Regions from separate parts of the Cutibacterium nasicola genome, predicted to be linked through region 3. Evidence: riboswitches for the same ligand, from Rfam matches in the RefSeq annotation. Region 3 holds a riboswitch; each other region holds the start of a gene.

What was found. A riboswitch is a leader RNA that binds a small molecule or an ion and turns the genes downstream of it on or off. The one in region 3 is predicted to bind cobalamin.
Positions count from the first base shown of each region.
Region 1: linked by a shared signal. The riboswitch ahead of ACUCCZ_RS10630 (ABC transporter substrate-binding protein) and the one ahead of ACUCCZ_RS07455 (ABC transporter substrate-binding protein) in region 3 are both predicted to bind cobalamin.
Region 2: linked by a shared signal. The riboswitch ahead of cobI (precorrin-2 C(20)-methyltransferase) and the one ahead of ACUCCZ_RS07455 (ABC transporter substrate-binding protein) in region 3 are both predicted to bind cobalamin.
Region 4: linked by a shared signal. The riboswitch ahead of ACUCCZ_RS00325 (ribonucleoside-diphosphate reductase subunit alpha) and the one ahead of ACUCCZ_RS07455 (ABC transporter substrate-binding protein) in region 3 are both predicted to bind cobalamin.

Region 1 covers NZ_CP199745.2:2,269,082-2,274,814, forward strand. The annotation lists gene ACUCCZ_RS10625 (FecCD family ABC transporter permease) at 1-1,022, opposite strand, end outside; gene ACUCCZ_RS10630 (ABC transporter substrate-binding protein) at 1,022-1,969, opposite strand; cobalamin riboswitch at 2,120-2,300, opposite strand; gene ACUCCZ_RS10635 (class I SAM-dependent methyltransferase) at 2,331-3,140, opposite strand; gene ACUCCZ_RS10640 (ABC transporter ATP-binding protein) at 3,265-4,017, shown strand; gene ACUCCZ_RS10645 (FtsX-like permease family protein) at 4,011-5,459, shown strand; gene ACUCCZ_RS10650 (hypothetical protein) at 5,496-5,651, opposite strand; gene ACUCCZ_RS10655 (YhgE/Pip domain-containing protein) at 5,656-5,733, opposite strand, start outside.
Region 2 covers NZ_CP199745.2:1,835,351-1,841,083, forward strand. The annotation lists gene cobJ (precorrin-3B C(17)-methyltransferase) at 1-2,453, opposite strand, end outside; gene cobM (precorrin-4 C(11)-methyltransferase) at 2,450-3,421, opposite strand; gene cobI (precorrin-2 C(20)-methyltransferase) at 3,418-4,146, opposite strand; cobalamin riboswitch at 4,133-4,360, opposite strand; gene ACUCCZ_RS08685 (cobyric acid synthase) at 4,377-5,733, opposite strand, start outside.
Region 3 covers NZ_CP199745.2:1,594,835-1,600,567, reverse strand. The annotation lists gene ACUCCZ_RS07465 (antitoxin HicB) at 334-702, shown strand; gene ACUCCZ_RS07460 (hypothetical protein) at 918-1,448, shown strand; cobalamin riboswitch at 1,784-1,969, shown strand; gene ACUCCZ_RS07455 (ABC transporter substrate-binding protein) at 2,011-3,024, shown strand; gene ACUCCZ_RS07450 (FecCD family ABC transporter permease) at 3,021-4,055, shown strand; gene ACUCCZ_RS07445 (ABC transporter ATP-binding protein) at 4,052-4,843, shown strand; gene ACUCCZ_RS07440 ((2Fe-2S) ferredoxin domain-containing protein) at 4,840-5,472, shown strand; gene ACUCCZ_RS07435 (CstA-like transporter-associated (seleno)protein) at 5,495-5,710, opposite strand; gene ACUCCZ_RS07430 (carbon starvation CstA family protein) at 5,707-5,733, opposite strand, start outside.
Region 4 covers NZ_CP199745.2:71,949-77,681, forward strand. The annotation lists partial or broken gene ppgK (polyphosphate--glucose phosphotransferase) at 60-961, opposite strand; gene ACUCCZ_RS00325 (ribonucleoside-diphosphate reductase subunit alpha) at 1,368-3,923, opposite strand; cobalamin riboswitch at 4,036-4,227, opposite strand; gene ACUCCZ_RS00330 (DUF1707 SHOCT-like domain-containing protein) at 4,303-4,926, shown strand; gene ACUCCZ_RS00335 (NADH:flavin oxidoreductase/NADH oxidase) at 4,958-5,733, opposite strand, start outside.

The DNA of each region.
Region 1 (5,733 bases), 670 kb from region 3:
CCCAGAAGCAGTCCTACGGGAAGGGTTCGGCGGTGATCTGCGCCAACCAGCATCCTCGTAATGTGCGGCATCACCAGGCCGACGAATCCTATGACGCCACACACCGCAACTGTCACACCGACAATTGCAGCTGCCACAACGAACATCCAGGTTCGGAACCGATCAACGTCCAGGCCGAGAGAACCCGCTGTCCCTTCCCCACCAAGAAGGAGGTTGAGATTTGACGCCTCAGCCAGGCATAAGAGCATTCCCACAGCGAGGACGAGGGTGGGGACGGGAAGGTTCTCCCACTTGGCGGCCCCGAAGCCTCCGAGACTCCAAAAGAGGACTTGCGACGCCAGTTGCGGATCCGGGGAGGTCAGAACCATGAAGTTGTTGACTGCCGACAACAGGGCCGAAACCGCCATGCCGGTGAGAACCAACGTGCCTGCAGAAAGGGTTTGCCTCCGTCTGGCGATCACCAAGACGAGTAGAAGCGTCAGGAACGCGCCTGCGAACGCGGCCAACCCGAGAGAGACCGCACCACCGAGGAGCAGACCAAACCGCATGACGGTAATGGCTCCGGTTGCAGCTCCCGACGACACGCCGAGCACCGTGGGGCTCGCCAGTGGGTTGCGAAGCAGCGCCTGCACGACTGTGCCGACAGTGGTCAGCGCCATCCCTGCGACTGCCGCCAGGAGCACACGAGGAAGCCGGACATCAGCAACGATCCTGTCGATCGACGCAGTCCAATCAACGGTGACGACACCTGCCGGCAGAGCCCGGTGCGCAACGACCTTCCATACTTGGACGAAGGGAACATGAACCGAGCCAATTGACAGCGCGAGTCCCAGGACAAGAATCAACGTGACGGCCAGTACGGACAAGACTATGACCAGGTGTCCACGATGCGAATCGCCACGCCACCTGTCTTCCCCGACAGATGCCGACTCGGATGGAAGGGCATTGAGGACAGCAACGAGTTCGTCCTGCCGTTTCACAGCCGTGGATGACTCATCAATGCCACCACGTGCACCCATCATCAGCCGTGGAACTGCTTGGCAAGCTGCTCGATACCTTCAGCCGAACGCGGGCCGGGCTGTGCCAACGAGAGACTGATCACCGGGAAGGCATTGTTCTTGACGGCCTTGGTGTCCTTCAGTGCCGGAATTGACTTCAACGTCTTGATCTTCTGATCGACACTCGGGGTCTTGTAGTCGTAAATCAGAATCATGTCTGGATCAGCTTTTGCAACCTGCTCCCACGACATCTTTCCCCACCGCAGCGGTTCATTCGCGAAGATGTTCTCGCCTCCCGCCGCATCGATCATCACCGATGCATAGGCCCACCCACCAACTGTCGTCGGGGCGTCCTCACCTGAGTTGTAGAGGAACACCTTGGGGCGCTCCTTCCCCTTCACGGACTTCTTGACGGCATTGACCTTGTCGTTGAACTTTCGAATCGATGCCTCAGCTCGGTCATTCACATCGAAGATCTGGCCGATGGTCCTGATCTCCTTGGTCTCATCATCCAAGGCCTTGACCTCATTGGTGCATCCCACAGGGCTGAGATGCGTCTTGATCCCCATCTTCTGTAGGTCTTCCCGGGTGTGACCGTTGCTCCTTGAGAAACCGTCCGGGTACCCGGAATACACGAAATCAGGATTTACGGACAAAAGCTTCTCCATGGAAGGCTGCCCAGCGGCCAAAACCGACACCGAGTCGTAGGCCTCCTTGTATTGGGCACCGATGGGGCGAGTGCGTTGGTATGCCGTCCCGACCATGCTCTTCTCCAGCCCTAGCTCGAGCATCGTCTCAGTCGCCGTCGACGTCAATGTCACTGCGCGCGTCGGGGCGGAATCGAACGTCTGCTTCACCCCACAGCTCTCCACCGTCAGCGGGTATGACGTGTGCCCGGCCTTCGAACCGGTTGCGTGGGACGACGCCGTCGAGGCGTTCTGCTCCGTGACGGCGCTCCCACAACCAGCCATGAATGAGACAGGAATCACTAATGCAGCGACAAGAGCGACCCTCCGCGTGTACCTTCGCGCCATCGCAATGGTCCTTCCGTTCCCACGCCAACGGTCACAGATGGGCCCCACGTAAGGGTTTCCAACCAAAAGCCATGACGCGAGCTTGTGTCGAGTGGATTTTCATCGGCAGGTCTTCGGACTGGGGTTCAACCCGTTTCAGCACCTTCCCAGGCCTCACTGGCCCAGTGGCATACGCCGAGACGGTCACCGTCACCGCTGCGCGTCAGCCCCGGAGTCACACCGGAGTTCCCTCACACCCATTTGGGTTACCGACACACATACCCTATCAATGAAGACCTTGAACTGATCGACACTCCCCTCACACAGGCATGTCGGGCAGGGCCCCCACAAGGCCCTTCGCATCTACATGCACCAGACCAATTGTGCGTCTACACCTCCATCCGCGAGGGAATCCAATCGCATAGGAATCCATGATCCTGATCGCCTCGGAAAAATTACCTCCTCGAGTCTGGACCTCATGGTACAATTCATCTTCAGAAACAACTCGATATTCCTCGAGAATTCTAATTTCTGCTGGAATCCCCAATTGTGCGAGGCCACCTGCAAGGAGTAGATGGCGAGCCTGTGAAACACGGACATCTTCCCCCTGTGCTGCTGCAAGGGCATGATCCCAGGCCGTCGGTGATCCAGTGGTGTCAATAATGATGACGTGCCGTCGAGCCTGCCGAACCAATGCTCGCAAGGACGCCGCCAGATCGAGGACCCAGTACAAGGACCATGCAGCAAGAACGGTGTCGAAAACCCTTCCTGTGTCCATGGGCCATTGCCCCTGGATCGTCTCGATCTTGACTTCCTCGGCTTCAGCATTCTCCGAAAGCACACGGAGCATGTCCTCTGAACGGTCTACGACAGTCACACGGCAGCCGCGTTGTGCCAGCGGAATCGCGAACCGTCCAGTTCCGCCGCCAACGTCAAGGATCGATGACTCAGGTTCGACGATGCTGGTCACGGTGCCGATCTGAGCCAGGGAACTGCACGTCAAACCTGCGTGCTGGTCGTAGACCGCTGCGTGCCCATGCCAAAACGCCTTTTCCTGTTCCAAAGATCTGCGCGCGGGGTCCGATCTCCTATCGTTCTCCCACAGTCCGAAGTAATCACTGATCCTCATCGGCGCCTCCCATGTTCATCGGGACCAATCCTGTGGCATCGCCATCCTCCTACCACGGGAGGACGCTCCGATTCGACCGCCAGCACGATGTGCGACGAGGGGCCCGGACGGCACAGTGGATGACATGTTGACGACAACCCGCCCCAACCCTCACGCCGTCGCCGAATCTGTCCGCGGCGCTGACCTGCGCGCCCTCGGACTGACGAAGACCTACGGGACGACTCGTGCCCTCGACCACGTCGACATCGCCGTCCCGGCCGGCCAGTCGGTCGCCGTCATGGGCCCGTCCGGATCGGGCAAGACCACCCTGCTGCACTGCTTGTCGGGGATCCTCTCGACCGACTCCGGAAGTATCGAGCTGGGTCTGCCCGACCGCGTCATCAACGTCGAGAGCCTCTCCAATGAGGGTCGGGCGCAGCTGCGTCGCCAGTCCCTGGGGTTCGTCTTCCAGCAGGGGATGCTCGTGCCCGAGCTCACCGCTGTGGAGAACACCGCCCTTCCCCTCATGCTCAATGGTGCCTCTCGATCGCAGGCCATCGGGTACGCGGCGCAGTGGCTGAGCTCAATGGGGCTGGGAGGCATGGAGGACCGACGCATCGGTCAGCTGTCAGGTGGCCAGGCCCAGCGGGTCGCCATCGCGCGGTCCCAGGTCATCGACCCGGCCATCGTCTTTGCCGACGAACCGACCGGCGCTCTCGACTCGGCGACCGCTGTCGAGGTGATGTCCATCCTGCTCTCCGCGACGACCGGGCGGGGACGGACCCTCGTCGTCGTCACCCACGACGAGGGCGTCGCCCGTCGCTGCCAGCGCATCCTGCGCCTGCAGGATGGCCGGATCGTCTCCGATGAGATGCGTCACTCCGACGGGAAGTGGTGACCATGACCACGACGCCCGCCATTGAACCAGGAACCGCGGATCAGCAGATCCCGTCGATCTGCATCCCCGAACCACTCGGGGCCACAGCGGGACGCCCGGCGACCTCGTCAATCCTCACCATGACCCTGCGTGCCTCGGCCGCCGACCACTCCACCTGGCGGCTCCCGGTTGTCGCTTTCGCGGTCATCACGACGATCATCCTTGACGTCACCGGCGGTGCTGTCATGATGTGGCACCTGTCTGGGGAGAACGCCGTCTTCTACCGGCTGACGTCCTCGATCGCCGTCATTCTGCTGGTGTTGCCGCTGACGACCCTGGCCTCCTCAGCTGCACGGTTGTCCGCCCGACGCCGCGACGACCGGCTGTCCTCCCTGCGACTCGTCGGCGCGTCCTCCCGTCTGCTGCGAGTCATCACCCTGGCCGAGGCTGGCCTGCAGGCCTTGGTCGGATCCCTGCTCGGCATCGTCGGCTACCTCATCTGCGTACCACCACTGGGACGGTTGTCCTTCAACGGCAGCCAGATCGGGGCAGGATCGGTCTTGCTCGAACCTGCGCCGGTGGCCGGGGTCATCCTGGCTTTGGTACTCCTCGCCCTCATCAGTTCCGCCATTGGCTTGCGCCGCGTCGACGTCTCTCCCCTCGGGGTGCGGATGCGTAGTCAACCCCGCTCGGTGTCGTGGATTCGGCTGGCCATCGGGGGTGCCATCGTCCTCGTCATTCTCTCCTCGAAGACTGTGCTCAGTGTCCTGGGAGGTCAGACCGGCGTGGTCGGTGTGTACGTCTTCCTCGCCATCGTGCTGGCGGCCGTCGTCGAGCTCGCCAACATCATCGGCCCCAAGCTGCTGTCGATGTACTTCAAGCACCGCCTCGACAAAGCCAGGAGCGCGACCGATCTGGTCGCTGCCCGTCAGGTGCTGGAGAACCCGCGCGCTGCCTGGACCCAGGTCGCCTCCCTGGCAGCGGTGTGCGTGGTGGGAATGCTCGCAGGAACCGGGGCCGCCATGATGCAGGCGGCGAGCACCGGCGCTGACCCGACTGCCCGGATCATCGGGCAGGATTTGCAAACCGGCACCATCCTGCTCATCGTCTTCGCCTTCGCCACGGTGGCCTGCTCAGTGGGGGTCAATCAGGCCTCTGCGATCCTCGACCGTCGCTCGGTCGAGGTGGGTCTGGACGTCGTCGGGATGGATCTGGCCGCCCAGGACAAGGTGCGACGGATCACCGTCATCTCACCGATGAGGTTTGCCATGGTGACAGGCCTGGTCGCCACCGGGCTGTTGGTCGTCCCGATGGTGGGGGTGGCCCTCGTCGTGAGGCCGGTGACGATCCTCGTGACGGTCGGCACCATTCTCATCGGTTCAGGCATGGTGCGACTTGGCCTGTGGGTGACCCGTCCGACCATGAGCCGGGTGCTCGACGACGGGCTGGCACGCACTGAATGAGACCGAACCGGATGAGGGGCCGCCTGGCATCGACGATCAGCTCCACTGGTCGTCGTCGGGGCCTTCGTCGATCCCCTCCATGCCGAATCGCCACACCTCGTCTATCCAACCCCTCCGGACCGAGCGGATCCGACTGGTCACGGCAATGGCACTGGCCAGCACGGCAAGACTCGCGAGGAGGGGTTTGTTCATGGTGTCACTCTAGATCGCCGCGGCGCTCCCTGGCCGCGCTGGCCGCCAGAAGTTCCTTGGCGCTGGTCTTACGCCGTCGTCC
Region 2 (5,733 bases), 240 kb from region 3:
CGAGCCTCACCGGTGACGTGGCCGTCCATCCAGTGGTAGTCACGTGGGGTGACCATGAGGCGTCGTCCGTCTCCGGAGCTCACGTACTTGGTCGTCGTCGAACCCACGACGACAAGGGTCGTCATGCCGACCCATTCGGGCTTGAACTCCTCGAGGGTGGACATGATCACCTCCTGCTGACGACGCTCGGCATGGGAGACGATCGCCACCGGGGTGGACGGCGGACGGTGCTCAGCCATGATCGCCAGGGCGTCGGGGAGCTGATGGGTTCGGGTACGTGAACGCGGGTTGTAGAAGGTGGTGACGAGATCCCCCTCGGCAGCCGCTCTCACCCTCTTGAGGATGAGATCCCAGTCGGTGTGCAGGTCCGAGAGACTGATCGTGGCGTGATCATGGCCCAGCGGAGCACCGAGGATCGCCGAGATGGCGAGCTCGGCGGTGACACCGGGAACGATCTCGACGTCGATGCCATCGGTGCCCATCTCCAGGGTCGGGGAGGCCATGGCATAGATGGCCGGGTCGCCGCCGCACACGAAAGCCACGTTGCGACCGTCGCGGGTCGCGTCAATGGCCGCCTGGGTGCGCTCCTCCTCGGTGCCCATCTTGGTGGCCAGGATTGTGGCACCCGGACGCACCAGGTCGCGGATCTGACGGACGTAGGGGGCATAACCCGCTATGAAGGTGGCATTGCGGATGGCATCGACGGCGCGCGGGGTGAGAAGATCTCGCGAGCCGGGCCCGAGGCCGACGACCGAGAGGTGACCACGAGCCGGGATGCGACCGACGGCGCAGGTGGCCTCGGGAGTCTTGGTCTTGTGGACCAGCAGCTCGGCTCCCTGGCACAGCACGGCAGCCTCGCTGACACTCGGTGTGCCGACCTCGCGTGCGACGACGTCGGAGGGAGTCGGGACATCCTGGGCGGCCAGCTCCTCCGCGGACTCGGTGCGGTAATCGACGCCGAGCTGATTCGCCAGCTTCACGAGACCGAGCTCACCGGCCTTGACCTCGTGGGAGACCAGACGAGTGACCGATCCAAGAGCCAGACCGTTGTCAGCGAGGGTCTTCTCGAGAAGCTCTCGCAGCGGTTCGACCTCGGTGCCCTTGTTACATCCCATCCCGACGACCAGGCAGTTCGGGTGCAGGACGACGGTGGGCAGGTCGTCACCATGGTCAGTCCGAATTCGCTCTGCGACCCGCTCGGAGACGATGATTCGGGCGACCGGGGATTCAGCATCCTCGGTGACGTTCTTGGGCAGTGGGGGCAGCGGCCAGGGCTGTTCGCGGATGACCAGCACCGGGCGTCCGGCGATGATCGATCCGGTCACCCCGGCGACGTCACCCTCGTAGGCCCAACCGAGCTGATCGAGGGCCGGGACACCGAGGGAGTCGGTGGCGGTGGACACGACGGCGGTGCCGCCGAGAGCCTCGGCGATGGTGCGGGAGAGCTCGTTGGCCCCACCGACGTGGCCACCCACCAATGGGATGGCGAAACGGCCGGCCTCGTCGACGACGACCACACCCGGGTCGGTCTTCTTGGACTCCAGCAGCGGGGCGATGATGCGCGTCGTGGCACCCAGGGCCAGGTGGGAGACGATGAGGTCGCACTCGCCCCAGGCCGCCGCCAGCCCGGTGCGGGACGGTCCGACGTACTTCTTGGTCTCGCGCTTGAGCACGTGGTCGATGGCCTCGGCGTGGGCCGCCGCGGCGTCGGAATTGATGATCTGTCCGATGATCGGGTCACGGTCCGAGCCGTCCGGGTTGGTGTCGACGCCGGGCTGGGGGGCCTCGGGAGCATTGACGTTGACGTCACCGGCCAGCTCCGGGTTGATGCCCAGGGCCGCCGGGGAGTCCGGATGATGCTCGAGGACCAGCACGACGTTGGGGCTGAGGATGTCCGCGTCAGCAATGACGGCCCTGGCTGCTTCCTCGTCGAGGACACGCACCCGCTGGCCCTCCTCACCGATCTTCTCAGCGAGGACGAAGGTCTTGCCGCGACCCGCGAGCCCGTCGACCAATTCCGCCAGGCCTCGGTTGGGGGCTGTCAGCACGCCCACCTTGGGATGGATCTTGGCAAGCCGGATGGCGGTCTCGATGTCCTTGGAGTGTGAGGAGACGAACTGGGCGTCGTCCCAGGGCAAGGCCACGGCGGCGAAAGCAGCCTGCAAGGAGGTCGGGGCCGTCACGACCTCGACCTTGAGACCGGCCTGGCGGATACGTCGCACCACACCGAAGAAGAGCGGGTCACCGGAGGCGATGACAACGACGTTGGCGTCGTCGGGCAGGGACTGAACTCGCTCGACGGCAGGGCCGATGAGGCCGAGCTTCTGACGCTTCTCGTCGGGAACGTTGAGGGCGTCAAGGTGACGCTGACCTCCGACGACGAGGTCAGCATCGGCGACCTCCTGGCGCAAGGAGTCGGAAATGGTACCGAGATATCCGTGGACGCGAATCATGAATTGTCCTTCGTGTCGGAGTTCGTGGGGTTCTGGTCGTAGACGCCGCGAGTGCCGTGGGCCTTGAGGTCAGCGCGGGCCTGGGCGTCAGCTCCGCGGTATTCGTGACGGAAACCGGGGTGGTAGAGGTGGCTGCGAGTCTTGATCGGGCCCTCTGCCAGGGCCGGTCCGACGAGGACGACGGCGTGCTTCCACAGCTTGTGGTTGCGCATCGTCTCCGAGAGGTGGGCCAGGTCGCAGCGGAACATGATTTCCTCGGGCCAGCTGACCGCGTACCCGATGATGCAGGGAGTCTCGGGCAGGTAGCCTCCCTCCAGCAGGGCATCCTGAAGAGCCTTGTTACGGGCCGCGGAAAGGTAGATCGCCATTGTCGCACCGTGACGGGCGAAGGAGGCGACGGTTTCCCCGTCGGGCATGGGGGTCCGCCCGCCCTCCAGTCGGGTGAGGACGAGTGACTGGGATACCTCTGGGACGGTGATCTCGACGTCCATCCGGGCGGCAGCGGCCGAGAAGGCCGAGATGCCCGGGATGGTCTCGAAGTCGATACCGATGCGACGACACAGGTCGCGCTGCTCGGCGGTGGCGCCATAGATGGACGGGTCACCGGTGTGGACCCTCGCCACCACCAGCCCCTCGTCACGGGCGCGGGTGTAGAGGGGCTCGAGGTCCTCCAGCGGGATGGAGGCGGAGTCAATGAGCTCGGCTCCCGCCTTGTGACGGGCCACCATGTCGGGGTGAACGAGGCTGGAGGCCCAGATGATGATGTCAGCGGTCTCGATGACACGGGCTCCGCGCAGGCTCACCAGGTCCGGAGCGCCCGGTCCGGCACCGACGAAAACGACCCTGCCTGCTCCCTCGGGGATCTCCCGCCACGGTACCGGAGGCGGCTCGATGGCGTTGTGGTCCAGATCCTCCAAGACCCTCTCAGAGGCGTGCTGAGTGGGTCGTGCAGCTTGAGGTTCGTTCACAGTTTTCCTCCCGTGATGGTGCGCTCTGGAGTGGTGAGGACGGTCGAGAAGTACGGCAGAGCCTGAGTATCAGCGACCTCACCGAGGGTGACGATCTGCTCGGACTCCAGCGTGACGTCGGTGCCGATGACAGCCTGACGATCCCGCTGCCGCAGCTGCTCGACAACGTCTGGGAGTTTGCGTCCCCCCTTGTAAATCGCCACTGAGTCGACGAGGTCGAGGACCTGGCCAAGTTTTTCCATCCCGACGGTGGCCGGGACGAGGGCCAGGACCTCCTTGCCCTCCACCAGCGGGCGCCCGGACGCCGCCGACAGGGCCTGCATGGCGGTGATACCTGGGCTCAGCTCGACGCTGACGTCGGGGAGTCTCTCCTCGACATTGGCGCGCAGGTAGGTGAAGGTGGAGAAGACCGTCGGATCGCCGACGGTGGCCAGGGCGACAGTGCGAGCCCCTTCGTCGAAGGCCGTGATCGCCGCATCGGCGGATACCTGCCAGGAGGCCCTGCGCTTCTCGCCGACACCAGACCTCTCCCGCATGGAGAAGGGGATGCGCTTGATGCGCTCGACGATCTCCGGGGCGACGGCAGTGATGATGGTCTCGGCACGTCCGGGACCGTCGGTGGTGGCCTCGGTGTAGGGCACGAGGATGACATCAGCCTCGCGCAGGATGCGCACGGTTCTCAGGGTGACCAGCTCTGGGTCACCCGGCCCCACTCCGACCCCGATGAGGGTTCGTCCCGACTTGTGGTCAGGATGTACAGGGGCATAGCTCATGACGGCCTCCTCAGGTGTCCTCGCCCGATGACGTGCGCAACGAACCGTTCGAGTGTCTGGCTGCCATCACCGCGGCGATGGTCACAGTGGCGGGACCGCGCCGGACTCACACCGGCTTCCTCGAGATCGGTCGTTGTATCGATCCTCCCACATCGTGGCACCACACCACGACACGGCCGGGGTCAGCTCCCGCCTGCCAGGGAGAACAGACGGTCAAGACCGAGATGCTCCTCAACGGCGTCGGCCAGCACGTCGATCATCTGCTCGCGGCGCTGCCCATACCCGATGGCACCCTCCACCGGGCGCCACGCCGATCCGGCATGCTCGGCAGCCTCGGCCAGCCAGGCGCGCCGGAAATCGTCACATTCGAAGGCACCATGCCACATCGTCCCCCAGACACTTCCGACGCGGACTCCGTCGAGGAAGGGCTCCCCCGCCGACAGGTCGACATCCATTCGGCCGTGATGGATCTCGTAGCCGCCGACCTCGATCCCCCGCCAGGATCCGCTCGGGATGGCCAGGGTCTTGTCGGCACCGAAGGTCACCTCGACCGGCAGTAGCCCGAGTCCCTCGGTTCGCTCGGTCGGCGATTCCTGACCCTCGGGGTCGAGGATGAGGCGGGTGAGCATCTGGTAGCCGCCACAAATGCCCAGCACAGTGCGACCTTGACGGGCACGGCGGGCCACGACCTCAGCGATTCCGGTGGACCTCAGCCACTCCAGATCACGCACGGTGGACCGCGATCCGGGCAGGACGAGCACGTCGGCCAGTTCGCAGGTGTTGGGGTTGGTCGTCACCTGGACGTCGACCCCGGCCTCGGCGGCCATGGCGTCGACATCGGTGGCGTTGGAGATTCTCGGCAGCCGGACGACGGCAACCCGCAGATCGTCGGTGGAAACGGAGTTCCCGTCGTGACGCCAGCGTCCCACCTCCAACGCATCCTCACCGTCGAGCCACACCTCGGGGACCCAGGGCAGCACCCCAAAACTCGGCATTCCGGTGCGACGAGTGATCTCTTCCAGACCAGGAGCGAGAACGGACTCATCACCGCGGAATTTGTTGATGACGTACCCGGCCAGCAGGGAACGGTCCGCGTCGTCGAGCAGCGCCCAGGTGCCGAAGAGGCTGGCGAGCACCCCGCCGCGGTCAATGTCCCCGACGAGCACCACCGGCAGGCTCTTCTCCCTTGCCAGTCCCATGTTCGTGTAGTCACCGGCACGCAGGTTGATCTCGGCCGGGGAGCCCGCACCCTCGCAGATGACCATGTCGTGGGCGGCGGAGAGCTCGTCGTAGGCGGCCCATGCGGCTTCCGCGAGGTGACGTCGTCCGGTGGCGTACTGTCCCGCTTCCAGCACGCCTCCCGGCGTGCCACGCAGCACGATGAAGGAGCGACGATCGGTGCCAGGTTTGAGCAGCACCGGATTCATGGCTGATTCCGGAGTCACCCTGGCGGCGCTGGCCTGCAGGTACTGCGCCCGGCCGATCTCGGACCCGTCGGGGCAGACCATCGAATTGTTCGACATGTTCTGGGCCTTGTAA
Region 3 (5,733 bases):
AGACCCCCTCGAGGGCTGGTGCGTGGCATGGGAGCCCCCGCTAGACGGTGTCGCTGATGGCGAGGTGGGCATGAAGGCATCGCGACGGCCAGCCGAATGTCTACCCCTCCTAAACGCACGTGTCTAGGAGGGGTAGACTGTCGGTTGTGGTCAAGCCGATGAAGTACCGCGAACTCGCCAAGCTCCTGTCCCGCGCCGGATTCACCTCGACGCCGGGCAAGGGTGACCACGTGAAGTGGACCAACGGCTCGCACACGGTGATCATTACACGCATCCGCGAAGTTTCCCCGGCGTCGTCCGGCAAGCCCTCGCGGCTATCGAGAGGAGCAAAGCATGACCAGCCAACTCACTGTTCACGCCATCCGCTGGAGTGGAGGATGGGAACTCCACCTCGACGACGACAATTGCACCCAAGTTCGCACCCTCGACCAGGCAGACCGGCAGGTACGCGACTACCTCGACACCCTCGACGAGGCCACCAGTCATGACGATTGGGACATCACCATTATTCCCGAGATCGGCGGATACGATCAGGCGATGGCTGCGCGGGCACAAACCCGCGCAGCCATCGAGGCCCAGGCAGCCGCCGCTGTCGCCTCACGCGAAGCTGTGCGGACGCTTCGCGCGCAGGGGTTGACGATGGCTGAGTGTGCGTCCATTCTCGGTGTCACCCGGGGCAGGGTCGCCCAGCTTGCCCGCTGATGGGGAATGTGCGGGATCGATGGAACGACGCCAACCCTAACGGCGGTAAAAGGGTGCGCAGTGCACGTTGGAGCCGTGGGAAGCGTTGGCAGGTGGTCTGGGTGGACGACCGGTTGGCGCCATTGGCGCTCGTGTGCCCACAAGGAGGCGGCGGCCCTGATCCGCGAGCATGAGGTCAGTCCGTCAAAGCTGCCGGTGTGACGCTGGATGAGTGGATGCATCGGTGGATGACGGGGCGGTTGGATTGGCGCGAGTCGGCGCGACAGGTTGTTGATGACGAGATCATTGAGGTCAATCCGCGCGTGGGGGTCCGCCTGCCAGCTGTGTGGCCGTCGAAGCTGGCGATTCTTTCAATCGACCAGGTGGATCACATCGCGACGGTGATGACACCACGTCAGCGGTCGATGGTCGTGGTGGTGGCTGCGACTGGCATGAGGCAGCGGGAGTTACGCGGACTGACATGGGATCGAGTCGCTGGCGATCGCATGAGGATTGATCGACAGCTGTTGTCCGGCGGCGCTGATGCCACCTGGGGGCCTCCGAAGACTCCCCGGGCGGTGCGCACGATTGCGCTGGGGCGGGTCGCGAGACAGGCCCTTGAGGGGCGGCGCGAGAGCTTTGGCGGGGGCCTGAGGGGCTGGTGTGGGCGACCAGGGTGGTCTGGCGTATGGCCGGGCGGATCTGGGGCGATCGTGACGTCGCGCCGTGGAGGGCCTCGAGCTGTGGCCGAGGTCGGGGTGGCATGACCCGAGGCATTTTCACGCCTCGCTGCTCATTCACGCGGGGATGTCTCCGCATCCGACCTGGCTTACAGGATGGCTCGTCCTCCAGTCATCGGGTCGATGAAGTTCGGAATTCGCACTCCCAGCCTGTCCAAGTCCATCTCGGACAGGATGCGTGGCCGAGTCACGAGGACCGTCAAGCGCACCCTCGTCCCCGGTACGGCCGCAGGGGAATGGGATGGCTGCGGGACCCGCGTCGAGCCGCCTACAACAAAGTTTTTACCGGAAGACGACGATTCGTTTCGGTGATCGGTTCAAGTGAGGTGAATCACCCCTGACGGAGGGTATACGAAGGGGGTGATAACATCCTCGGGTCAGGTTGCTGGTGCCCCCATCAGCGCTGGAATCCGGTGAGAAGCCGGAGCTGACGCGCAGCGGTATGACTGATCTGCCCCGGCCGACGCCACTGGTGCCGTGAGCACTGGGAAGGAGCCGGGAACGGAGACGAGGTCGAGCCCGAAGACCACCTGACGACGCCCTGTCGGTACTCGGCCGCGCACGCCGGACACAGAAAGTTGGTTTCCTCATGCCCGTCACCTCGTCATTCCTTCGCCGCGCCCTCGTGGCGTCGGTGTTTTCCACCCTCCTGCTCGCGGGATGTGCCGGTGCCCCCAAGGATTCCGCGTCCTCACCATCGGCTTCCGCCTCCGTATCGGCTTCTGGATCGGTCACCATCACCAACTGCGGTCAGCAGGTCACCCTTGACAAGCCTGCCACGCGGGCGGTGACCCTCAACCAGGGAGCCACCGAGGACGTGCTGGCCATCGGCGGTGAGTCCAAACTCGTCGGCACCGCGTACCTTGACAGTGACATCCCGACGAAGTGGAAGAAGGCCTATGACTCGGTCGAGGTGCTCTCCAAGGAATACCCGTCCAAGGAGACCTTCCTTGCTGCCAAGCCTGATCTGGCACTGTCGTCGTATTCCAGTGCCTTCACCGACAAGGCTGTCGGTACCCGCGATGAGCTGAAGAAGCAGGGAATTGCCACCTATATCAGTCCCTTCGGCTGCCCGAAGGGCACGCCGTCAGTCGAGGCGACCTGGGACAACGTCTGGAAGGAGATGCGCGAGGTCGGAACCCTGATCGGCGCCAAGAAGGCTGCTGACAAGGCTATTTCCGAGCAACGCGATGCCCTCGAGGAGGTCACCGGGAACAAGCACGGCACCGGTACGTCCATCGTGTGGTTCGACTCCGGGGACAAGACCCCGTTCATCGGTGCCGGTCATGGCGGTCCGCAGCTCCTCATGGATGCGGTGGGTGCCAAGAACCTGTTCGCCAGTCTGGACGGCGGTTGGTCAGACGGCTCCTGGGAGAAGATCGTCGCATCCAATCCTGACGTCATCGTCGTCGCCGATGCCAGCTGGTCCACGGCGACGTCGAAGATCGACTATATGAGGAAGGACCCCGTCCTCAGCCAGATGAAGGCCGTCAAGGAGAACAAATTCGTCACCGTGCCGTTCTCCCAGAGCACCCCTGGTGCCGAACTCGTGGACGGTGCCAAGACTCTCAATGACGGTCTGGCGAAGATCGCCGGCAAGTGAGTCGCTGGCGCAGCTGGCTGATCGTCGCCGGCTTCATCATCGCCCTGGTCGGTAGTGTCCTCGTGGTGCTGGGAATCGGGGCGGTGCACCTTCCTGTCCATGACGTCGCGAAGGTGATGGCCCGACGATTCCGCCTCATCGAGGGTGCCGACGTTACTATTCTCGACGATCAGATCGTCTGGCAGCTGCGGGCCCCGCGTGTCATCGGGTCAATGGCCGTGGGTGCCCTGCTGGCGATGTGTGGCGCGGTGTTGCAGACCCTGACGGGTAATGACCTGGCTGATCCTTATCTGCTCGGCATCTCCAGTGGAGCCTCGGTCGGTGCGGTCTTCGTCCTTATCGTCGGGATCTCCAGCGCTCTGGGGCAGTCCGTCCTCATGGCACTGGCCTCATTCGGTGGGGCGGTCGGAGCCCTGATCATGGTGCTGGCCATGGCCACTGGCAAGTCCGGGGAGTTACCCGCCAGCCGGACGATCCTGGCTGGGGTGGCCGTCGGACAGTTGTGCGGGGCGGCGGTGTCCATGATGATCATGGTGTTCGGCGAGTCGAACGCCGCTCGATCAGCCTTGTCCTGGACCCTCGGGTCGTTCACCGGTTTGAGATGGGGATCGACGATCACCCTGGCCGTCGCCACCGTTCCGGCCCTCATCGCCGGGATGGCGTTGTGCCACACCCTTGACGCTTTCGCCTTTGGCGACGTCAGCGCGATGTCCCTGGGAGTACCGGTCAACGCTGTGCGCTGGATGATCATGGCGGGCACCGCGTTGCTGACCGCTCTCAGCGTCGCCTTCGTCGGTCCCATCGGCTTCGTCGGTCTGACGGTTCCGCACATCGTGAGGTTCTGGACCGGGCCACGGCACGCGCGGCTGTTGCCGGCATCTGCCCTCGCCGGGGCTCTGCTCATGGTGTGGTCAGACACCGCAGCGAGGTGCTTGCGCCCTGACACCGAGATCCCGGTCGGGGTCGTCACGGCGGCTGTCGGAGCCCCGGTGTTGGTCGTTCTGCTACGTCGTCAGGCGTCTCGATCATGACATCGACGGCAACCGCTCTGCGGGCCGAGAACCTCGGGTGGGACGTCGATGGCACGACGATCCTGTCCGGGATCAACGTGGAGATTCGGCCGAATACCGTGACGATGGTCATTGGACTGAACGGATCTGGGAAGACGACCCTGCTGCACCTGCTGGCGGGGTTGCGGAAGCCCAGCGCGGGACGGGTGTGGCTGGGGGAGCGGGACCTGGCGAAGATCGGTGCCAAGCAGCGCTCCCGGACGATGGCCCTTCTCGAGCAGAATCCTTCGGCCCACGTGGAACTGACGGTGCGCGACGTCGTCCAGCTGGGTCGTATCCCGCACCTGGGAGGTTGGGGGATCGGCAGCGTGAATCGTCGGAGGGGGCGTGACTGGGAGGTCGTCGAGAACGCGATGGCGTCGACCGGGATTGCTGATCTTGCCGATCGAGCGTGGTCGTCCCTCTCAGGAGGAGAGAAGCAGCGGGTCCAGTTGGCCCGAGCCCTCACCCAGGAACCTGAGATCCTGCTCCTGGATGAACCCACGAACCATCTCGACCTGCGTCACCAGATTGACCTGCTGGAGAGAGTGCGCGGGCTTGGTCTGACAACGGTGACCGTCATCCACGATCTTGACCTGGCCGTTGCCTACGCAGATGACCTCATCGTGCTGGACTCGGGCCGGATGGTCGCGGCAGGGCCGACCTCCGAGGTATTGACCCCTGACCTCGTCCGCGACCATTTCGGGGTTGACGGCGAGGTCTGGTCAGATTCCAGACGTGGATTCACCTGGCGGAGGTTGCAGCCGTGACGACGCGCATCGCTGTCTCGCTGCGCTGGGAGGATGCCTGTGACGAGGCCAGCGCGGAAGTGGTGGCCCGTCACGTGGTTGCCGACCGGAGTGCATGCTTGCAGGGCCCTGGCCCAGCGCTCGCAGATGTTCTTGACGCCGTTGACGACGACCGGGTCGAGCTTGTCGGATGGAGTCGCGGCGACGGACCGGTGCCGCTGTCCTGGCTTCGGCGGGTTGCTGGTCAATGGGTGCGTGGTCATGAGAACGGGCCAACCGTTGTCGTGCACGTCGGGGTTGTCCGTCCGAATCAGGAACTCCGTGGCCAGTGGCGAACCGTGACAGGCGCCGAAGCACCGTTGCACAGCCCGGCCTGGCAGGATTTCCCCTCTTTCCGACATCATCTGCTCACCTGTCGAGGCCCTCGCTGCAGCGCGGCCGGCGCCGCTGACCTACACGCACGTCTTCAGGAGAAACTGGCACAGGCACACGCCCTGGACACGGAGGTTCTCGTCACGGTGACGGGGTGCATGTTCCCATGCAATCATGCCCCTCTCATAGTGGTGTGGCCGGATGGTGAGTGCATCCAGGTGACCGAGGACAACCTTGATCGCATCGTGTCGGACCTGACCGGGCCCTCCCGTCACTGACACGAAAGCCCGGTGGTAGGGGTCAGCAGCATCGTGCCTGGGGATTGCGGTCCTGACGGTCACACTGGTCACGCCAGAAGGCCTTCTCCGGCATCGGCTCGTGACCCGTGCGTCGACACCACTCGAGGTAGTTGTCGTAGGCGTCAGCTCCGGTGACCCCGCGCACCCACCACCGCAGCGACGACCAGCATCGTCGCCACAGTGGATCGGTGGGCAGATGTCGTGGTGCGTCGGTCACGCATGCTCCTTGTGAACGTGCTC
Region 4 (5,733 bases), 1.1 Mb from region 3:
TGCGGGATGGACGGGCGATCAGTAGGGATGTGTGATCCGGCGGGAGGTGTGAGACGACCTCAGTCGTCGTTTTCGGCCTCCTTGGCAGCCTCGGCGACCTGCTCCCCGGTGACGTCGGGGTGCTCCAGGCGCCACTGGGCCTGCCATGCCGCGCCGATGATGCCGGCACGGTTGAGCAGCTGGGCCGGAACGATCGGGGTCTCCAGGTTGAGGTAGTGGAAGAACTTCTCGTGATCCTTGGAGACGCCGCCGCCGACGACGAAAAGATCGGGGGAGAACAACATCTCGACGACCTCGTAGTAGCGCTGCAGGCGCTTGGTCGCCCAGTCCTTGTAGGACATCTTCTTGCGGTCCTTGACCGAGGAGGCGGCGCGTTTCTCGGCGTCGTGGCCGTCGATCTCGAGGTGTCCCAGCTCGGTGTTCGGCAACAGGATGCCGTTGTTGATGACAGCAGACCCGATGCCAGTGCCCAGGGTGGTGAGGATGACGACGCCCGGGACACCCTTGGCTGCACCGTAGTGGACCTCACCCAGGCCAGCGGCGTCTGCGTCGTTGAGGACGGTCACGGGGCGGCCGAGGGCATCACTGATGTAGTCCTCGGCGTGCAGGCCGGCCCACCCCTGGTCGAGGTTGGCGATGAAGGAGATGACACCATGGCGTGCCGGGGCGGGCAAGGAGATGCCAACCGGTCCGTCGCCAATGGTGGGGGCGAAGTTGTCGACGATCTCGCGCAGCACGGCGACGACATTCTTGGGGGACGACTTCTCAGGGGTGGGGATGCGAAGACGCGATTCGGCGAAATCCCCGACTTCGAGGTCAACCGGGGCTCCCTTGATCCCGGAGCCACCGACGTCAATACCCAGCACGTTACTCATGGGGGCAAGCGTAACGGGTGGTGGCGGAGCTCGGGGGGGGGGAGACAGTGAAGCGCGTCAGTGCGGTTGCCACGTTGAGGCGGCAGCGGACAACCCGAACGTGCAGTCCCTCTTGGGAGGTGACGTTCCCAGCCACCAGCGCTGTGCCGAGGTGACTCTGCATGGCATTGAGGTGCGCAGACAAGGCCTGCAGGCCCCCTCACCTTGCGTATTCGCAGCGACGGCCGGTATCCGCGAAAAATGCCATCCGGTGAAGACCAGACCGACCACCGCAGCGATGGCACCGGCCCACCAGGTGACGAAGATCCCCAGCACGGCGGCGAGGACGACCGTCAGAATGCCTCAGGTCAGACAGACCATGAGCCTCGTGACGGTCACGCATTTCGCAGAGACCGGATGCCATTAGCCTCCGGGAGGGCTGAAGAGGTCGTCCACGTCATGTGGCTCTGACAAGGGGCGATGTCAGGTCCAAGGCATCCTTTGGGGGTGACATCACCCACGTGCGTGGCATTGGTCGTGGTCTTCCGGCCAGGAGGTATCGTTGATGAGGTCGAGGGCCACGACTGGTTCGGCATCGAGTGCCTCGGACCGGGGCCTTTCGATGGTCGCGGTGCTGGTGTCGCGGCGTACTGCGGTGGCGAACCCGCGACGAGGACCGTTGCGGTGCCCGGTGGCTTTGTTGGCCGCCGTCGTCGACTGCCCGGCGGTGTGACGGGGGAGCATGTGGAGGTCGTAGGTCGTCTTGACACCCATCCGCCACGCAGCGGTGTAGAGGTCCTCCATGTCACCGATCGATCGGGAGGCCAGGTAGATGTTGCGGCTGATGGCCTGGTCCACCCACTTCTGCGCCCTGGCGGCCACGTTGAGGCAAGCCATTGGATCCAGGGTGAAGGAGGTGCGGTACAAACGTCGCAAGGATGCCGGGATGGCCTGGATCCCGCTGGGATCTCCCTGACGACGCAGCAATTCCTCGCGCACCTTCTCCCACAGCCCGAGGTCCTTGAGGTCGGCCACCAGGTTGCGATTGACCTCGAGGAACTTCCCGGCTGAGGTGGCTCGGGAGAGCACCTGGGACAACTGCGGATCCAGGCCCGGCGTCGTGCCAGCGACCAGACCGATCGACGCCGTCGGGGCGATGGCCAGCAAGGTGGCATTGCGCATTCCTCGGCTCACCTTGGCGCGCAGCCCGTCCCAGTCCATCCTCGTCGTCCGGTCGACGTCAACGGGAATGCCACGGTCGCGCTCCAGGAGGGCGAGGGTGTCGACGGGGACCATCCCCTTCGACCAACCAGATCCTTCGAACATCGGGTAGGCCCCGCGCTCGGCGGCCAGATCGGCGGAGGCGTCGATGGCGTGCCAGCTGATGAATTCGATGACTTGGTCGACGATGTCGTAGGCATTAGGGGAGTCGTAGGGAATCCGCACCTGCTCGAGCATGTCCGTCAGCCCCATGATGCCCAGGCCGATGGCCCGGTTCTCCACGTTTGATCGCTCGGCCTGCGGCGCCGCCGAAGCGGTGATGTCGACGAGGTCGTCGAGCTGACGTATCACCAGTCGGGTGGTGGCGGCCAGGTGCTCCCAGTCGATGCGACGCTTCTTGCGCGGCCCGACGAGGTGCCCGGCAAGGTTGACCGACGCCAGGTTGCACACCGAGGTGTGGTCGCGATCTTGGGGTAGGCAGATCTCGGTGCACAGATTCGAGGCGTGGATCGTCCCGGTGTTGTTGTTCAACGCGCGGGTGTTGACGCTGTCCTTCCACGTCAGCCACGGGTGCGACGTCGTCTGCAGGCTCACCAGGATGGCCCGGAACTGTTCTCGAGCCGTGGTGCGATGGAACCTCTTGATCTTCCCGGCGTCGGCCTGTGTGACATAGTACGCATATCTCTTCGAGAACTCAGACCCGGTGAGCTCGGTGAGATCGGGGGTCTCGGCGGGGTCGAAGAGGTACCAGTCCTCGTCCTTGGCGACCCGCTTCATGAACTCGTCGGAGATCCACACCGCGGTTCCGGCGGTACGAGTGCGTCGGTACGGGTCACCGGAGTTCTGCCGCAGGTCGAGGAACTGCGGGAAGTCCATGTGCCAGTTCTCCATGTAGAAGCACAGCGCGCCGAGCTGTTTGCCTCCCCGGGAGACTGCCCGCAGCGTCGAGTCGATGGTGTGCATGAAGGGGATCGGACCGGTTGACGCAGTGGTGTCGGAGCGGATCGGTGACCCTTGGCAGCGCAGGTCCGACATCGACAGCCCAATACCTCCGGTGCCCCTGGTGATCCGCATGACGTCGCGGATCGTCCGGGCGATGTGCTCGAGGTCGTCCTCGGTGCGCATCACGAAACAGGTGGACAGCTGGGCGGACGGCGTCCCGGCGTTGGCGAGGGTGGAGTCGGCGGCAAGGTGACGTAGGTTGCTCATGGAGTCGTAGAGGGCGAGGGCGGAGGATGTGGGGTCGTCCTCGGTGAGGCTGAGACCCATCGCCACACGCATCCAGAAGTACTGGGGCACTTCCAAGGCGCGTTGGTCGGGGGTGCGCAAGAGGTAACGGTTGACCACGGTGCGCACACCAGTGAATCCGATGAGGTCGTCACGGCTGGGATCGAGGGCTGATGCGAGGACGTCAAGATCGAAGATTCGCCCCAGGCGCTCGTCAAGGCGCCCTGCTGCGACGAGTCTTCCGATCGTGCGCGGGAAACAAGCACGGTGCAGGTTGCGCACGCGTGTCGGGTCGACGTCACCCAGATCGTCGTGGGTGTTGCCAAAGACCTCCTTGTACAGCTTCTTGACGGCGATCCGGCTGGCGATGGTGTCAAAGGCAGGGTCGTCCTTGGCATTGCCCAGAGCCACCTGGATGACGGCCTCGTCAAGGGCATCGGTGGTGATGCCGTCGAAGAGTGTGATCTCCACCTCGGCCTGCAGCAGAGTCGCCCGGGCGACGGCATCATCGAGCCCGCGGGCTGAGTCGATGATGGACGCGGCGACTTCGTTGCCGTCGTAGGGAGCCAGCGATCCGTCACGTTTGCGGACGCGAATGGTTGAGATGGGGTCGGCGCTCATTGCAATTCCTCCGTGCGATGCCGTGGGCACGCGACCGGGCGGAATGCGGCAGGGACACTGGTCCCCATGAACGCTGCGATACTTCCCGCGAGATCGCGAACCGGGCCCCGCGGTTGCGGGACCACACCTGGCAGGTCTTCGGGCTCACGAGCACTTGTTGCCTACTGGCCGTCGCTTCCCATGCCGGAGCACAGTGCGTGATGACGGCGGTCGTTCTCGTACACCGCTGCGGGGCAGCTCCGGATTCACACCGGATTCCCTCTTAGCCCGTGCGAACACGGGAACCACGTGCACTTGTCACTATATGAACGCTGATCAAGGCGAGTCAACGCGAGGCCTGGAGAGCCTTGGGTGTGTGTGGCTGTCCTAGACTTGCGACGTGACGATTCCCGATGACTGGCGGATTGGTGACGCCGAGCGCGCCCGGGCATCGGACATCCTCGACGAGGCATGGACGTTGGGAAAGCTGACTCGCGACGAGCATGCGGAGAGGGTGGAGGCTGCTCTGCAGGCCCGTACCTATGGCGATCTGGGCGGGTTGCTCTCTGACCTTGGCGCGACGGTCGGGAGTGTGGCCGTCCCCGCTCATCCTGGCCACGGCGAGGCGGTGCGGATCGTCCCCGGTCCGGAGGCTGACCACATGACCTGCATCATGAGCGACACGGTCTGGGCCTCGGGACGGACGATGGCCAAACTCACCACCGTCACCGGGTTCATGGGGGATCCGTGCTTCGACCTGACCTCCATGCCGTGGGCAAGTCGTCACATCACCATTGACCTGACGATCGTCATGTGTGACGCGACTTTCCTGGTGCCCGACGGGGTGCGCATCGAGGACTCGATGTCGCGAGTGCTCGGAGACCTCACGGTTCGCGGACTCTCCCAGCCGGGGCTGGATGGCCCTGTCCTCACCTTGCGCGGGACGAGCATCCTCAGCGATGTTGACATCCACGGCCCTGGATCCAAGAAGTACGCAAGGCTCAGGAAGAAGTGGAATCGCTGACGGTCGACCGGCGACGGGATCGTCAGTCGCGTCAGCGCCACGCCCCACGGAACCTGGCCGGATGCCATGGGGCGTCCTCGTTGGGAACACCCAGCTCATGGGCGGCACGCAACGGCCAGTTGGTGTCGCGTAGAGCCGCCCGTCCCACCATGATGGCGTCGGCGCTGCCCTTCTCCAGCAGCTCCTCGGCCAGCTGTGGGGTCCAGATCATGCCGACGGTGGCTGTGGGAATATCCGCCTCGGCGCGCACCCGAGCCGCCAGGTCAGCCTGGTAGGCCGGGGCGACGGGGATGGGGGCCGACGAATTGCCTCCTGAGGAGGCGTCGAGCAGATCGACCCCGGCTTTCGCGAAGCGCCGCGACAGTTCGACGGAGTCCTTCACCTGCCAGCCGTCGTCCCGCCAGTCAGTGACCGACAGGCGCGCCAGCAAGGGCATGTCTTCAGGAATGGCCCCACGCACAGCCTTCGCGACCTCCAACGGCAGGCGAACACGTCCGTCGAAGTCACCGCCCCAACCGTCGGCGCGGGTGTTGGACAGCGGTGAGTAGAACTGGTGCAGCAGGTAACCGTGGGCGCTGTGAATCTCGACGGCGTCGAACCCAGCTTCCACGGCACGTGTCGCAGCGGTGCGGAAGTCGTCGATGACCTTCGCGATGCCGTCCTCGTCAAGGGCAGTGACGGGCAGACCGACGTACTGCTTGCCGTCAGCAGGCGCGTCAGTCGGGCCGACCGGAATCCAGCCGCCGCGCTCGGGAGGCACCACACCACCATGGAATCCCGGCCACCACTTCTCGGTGGAGGCCTTGC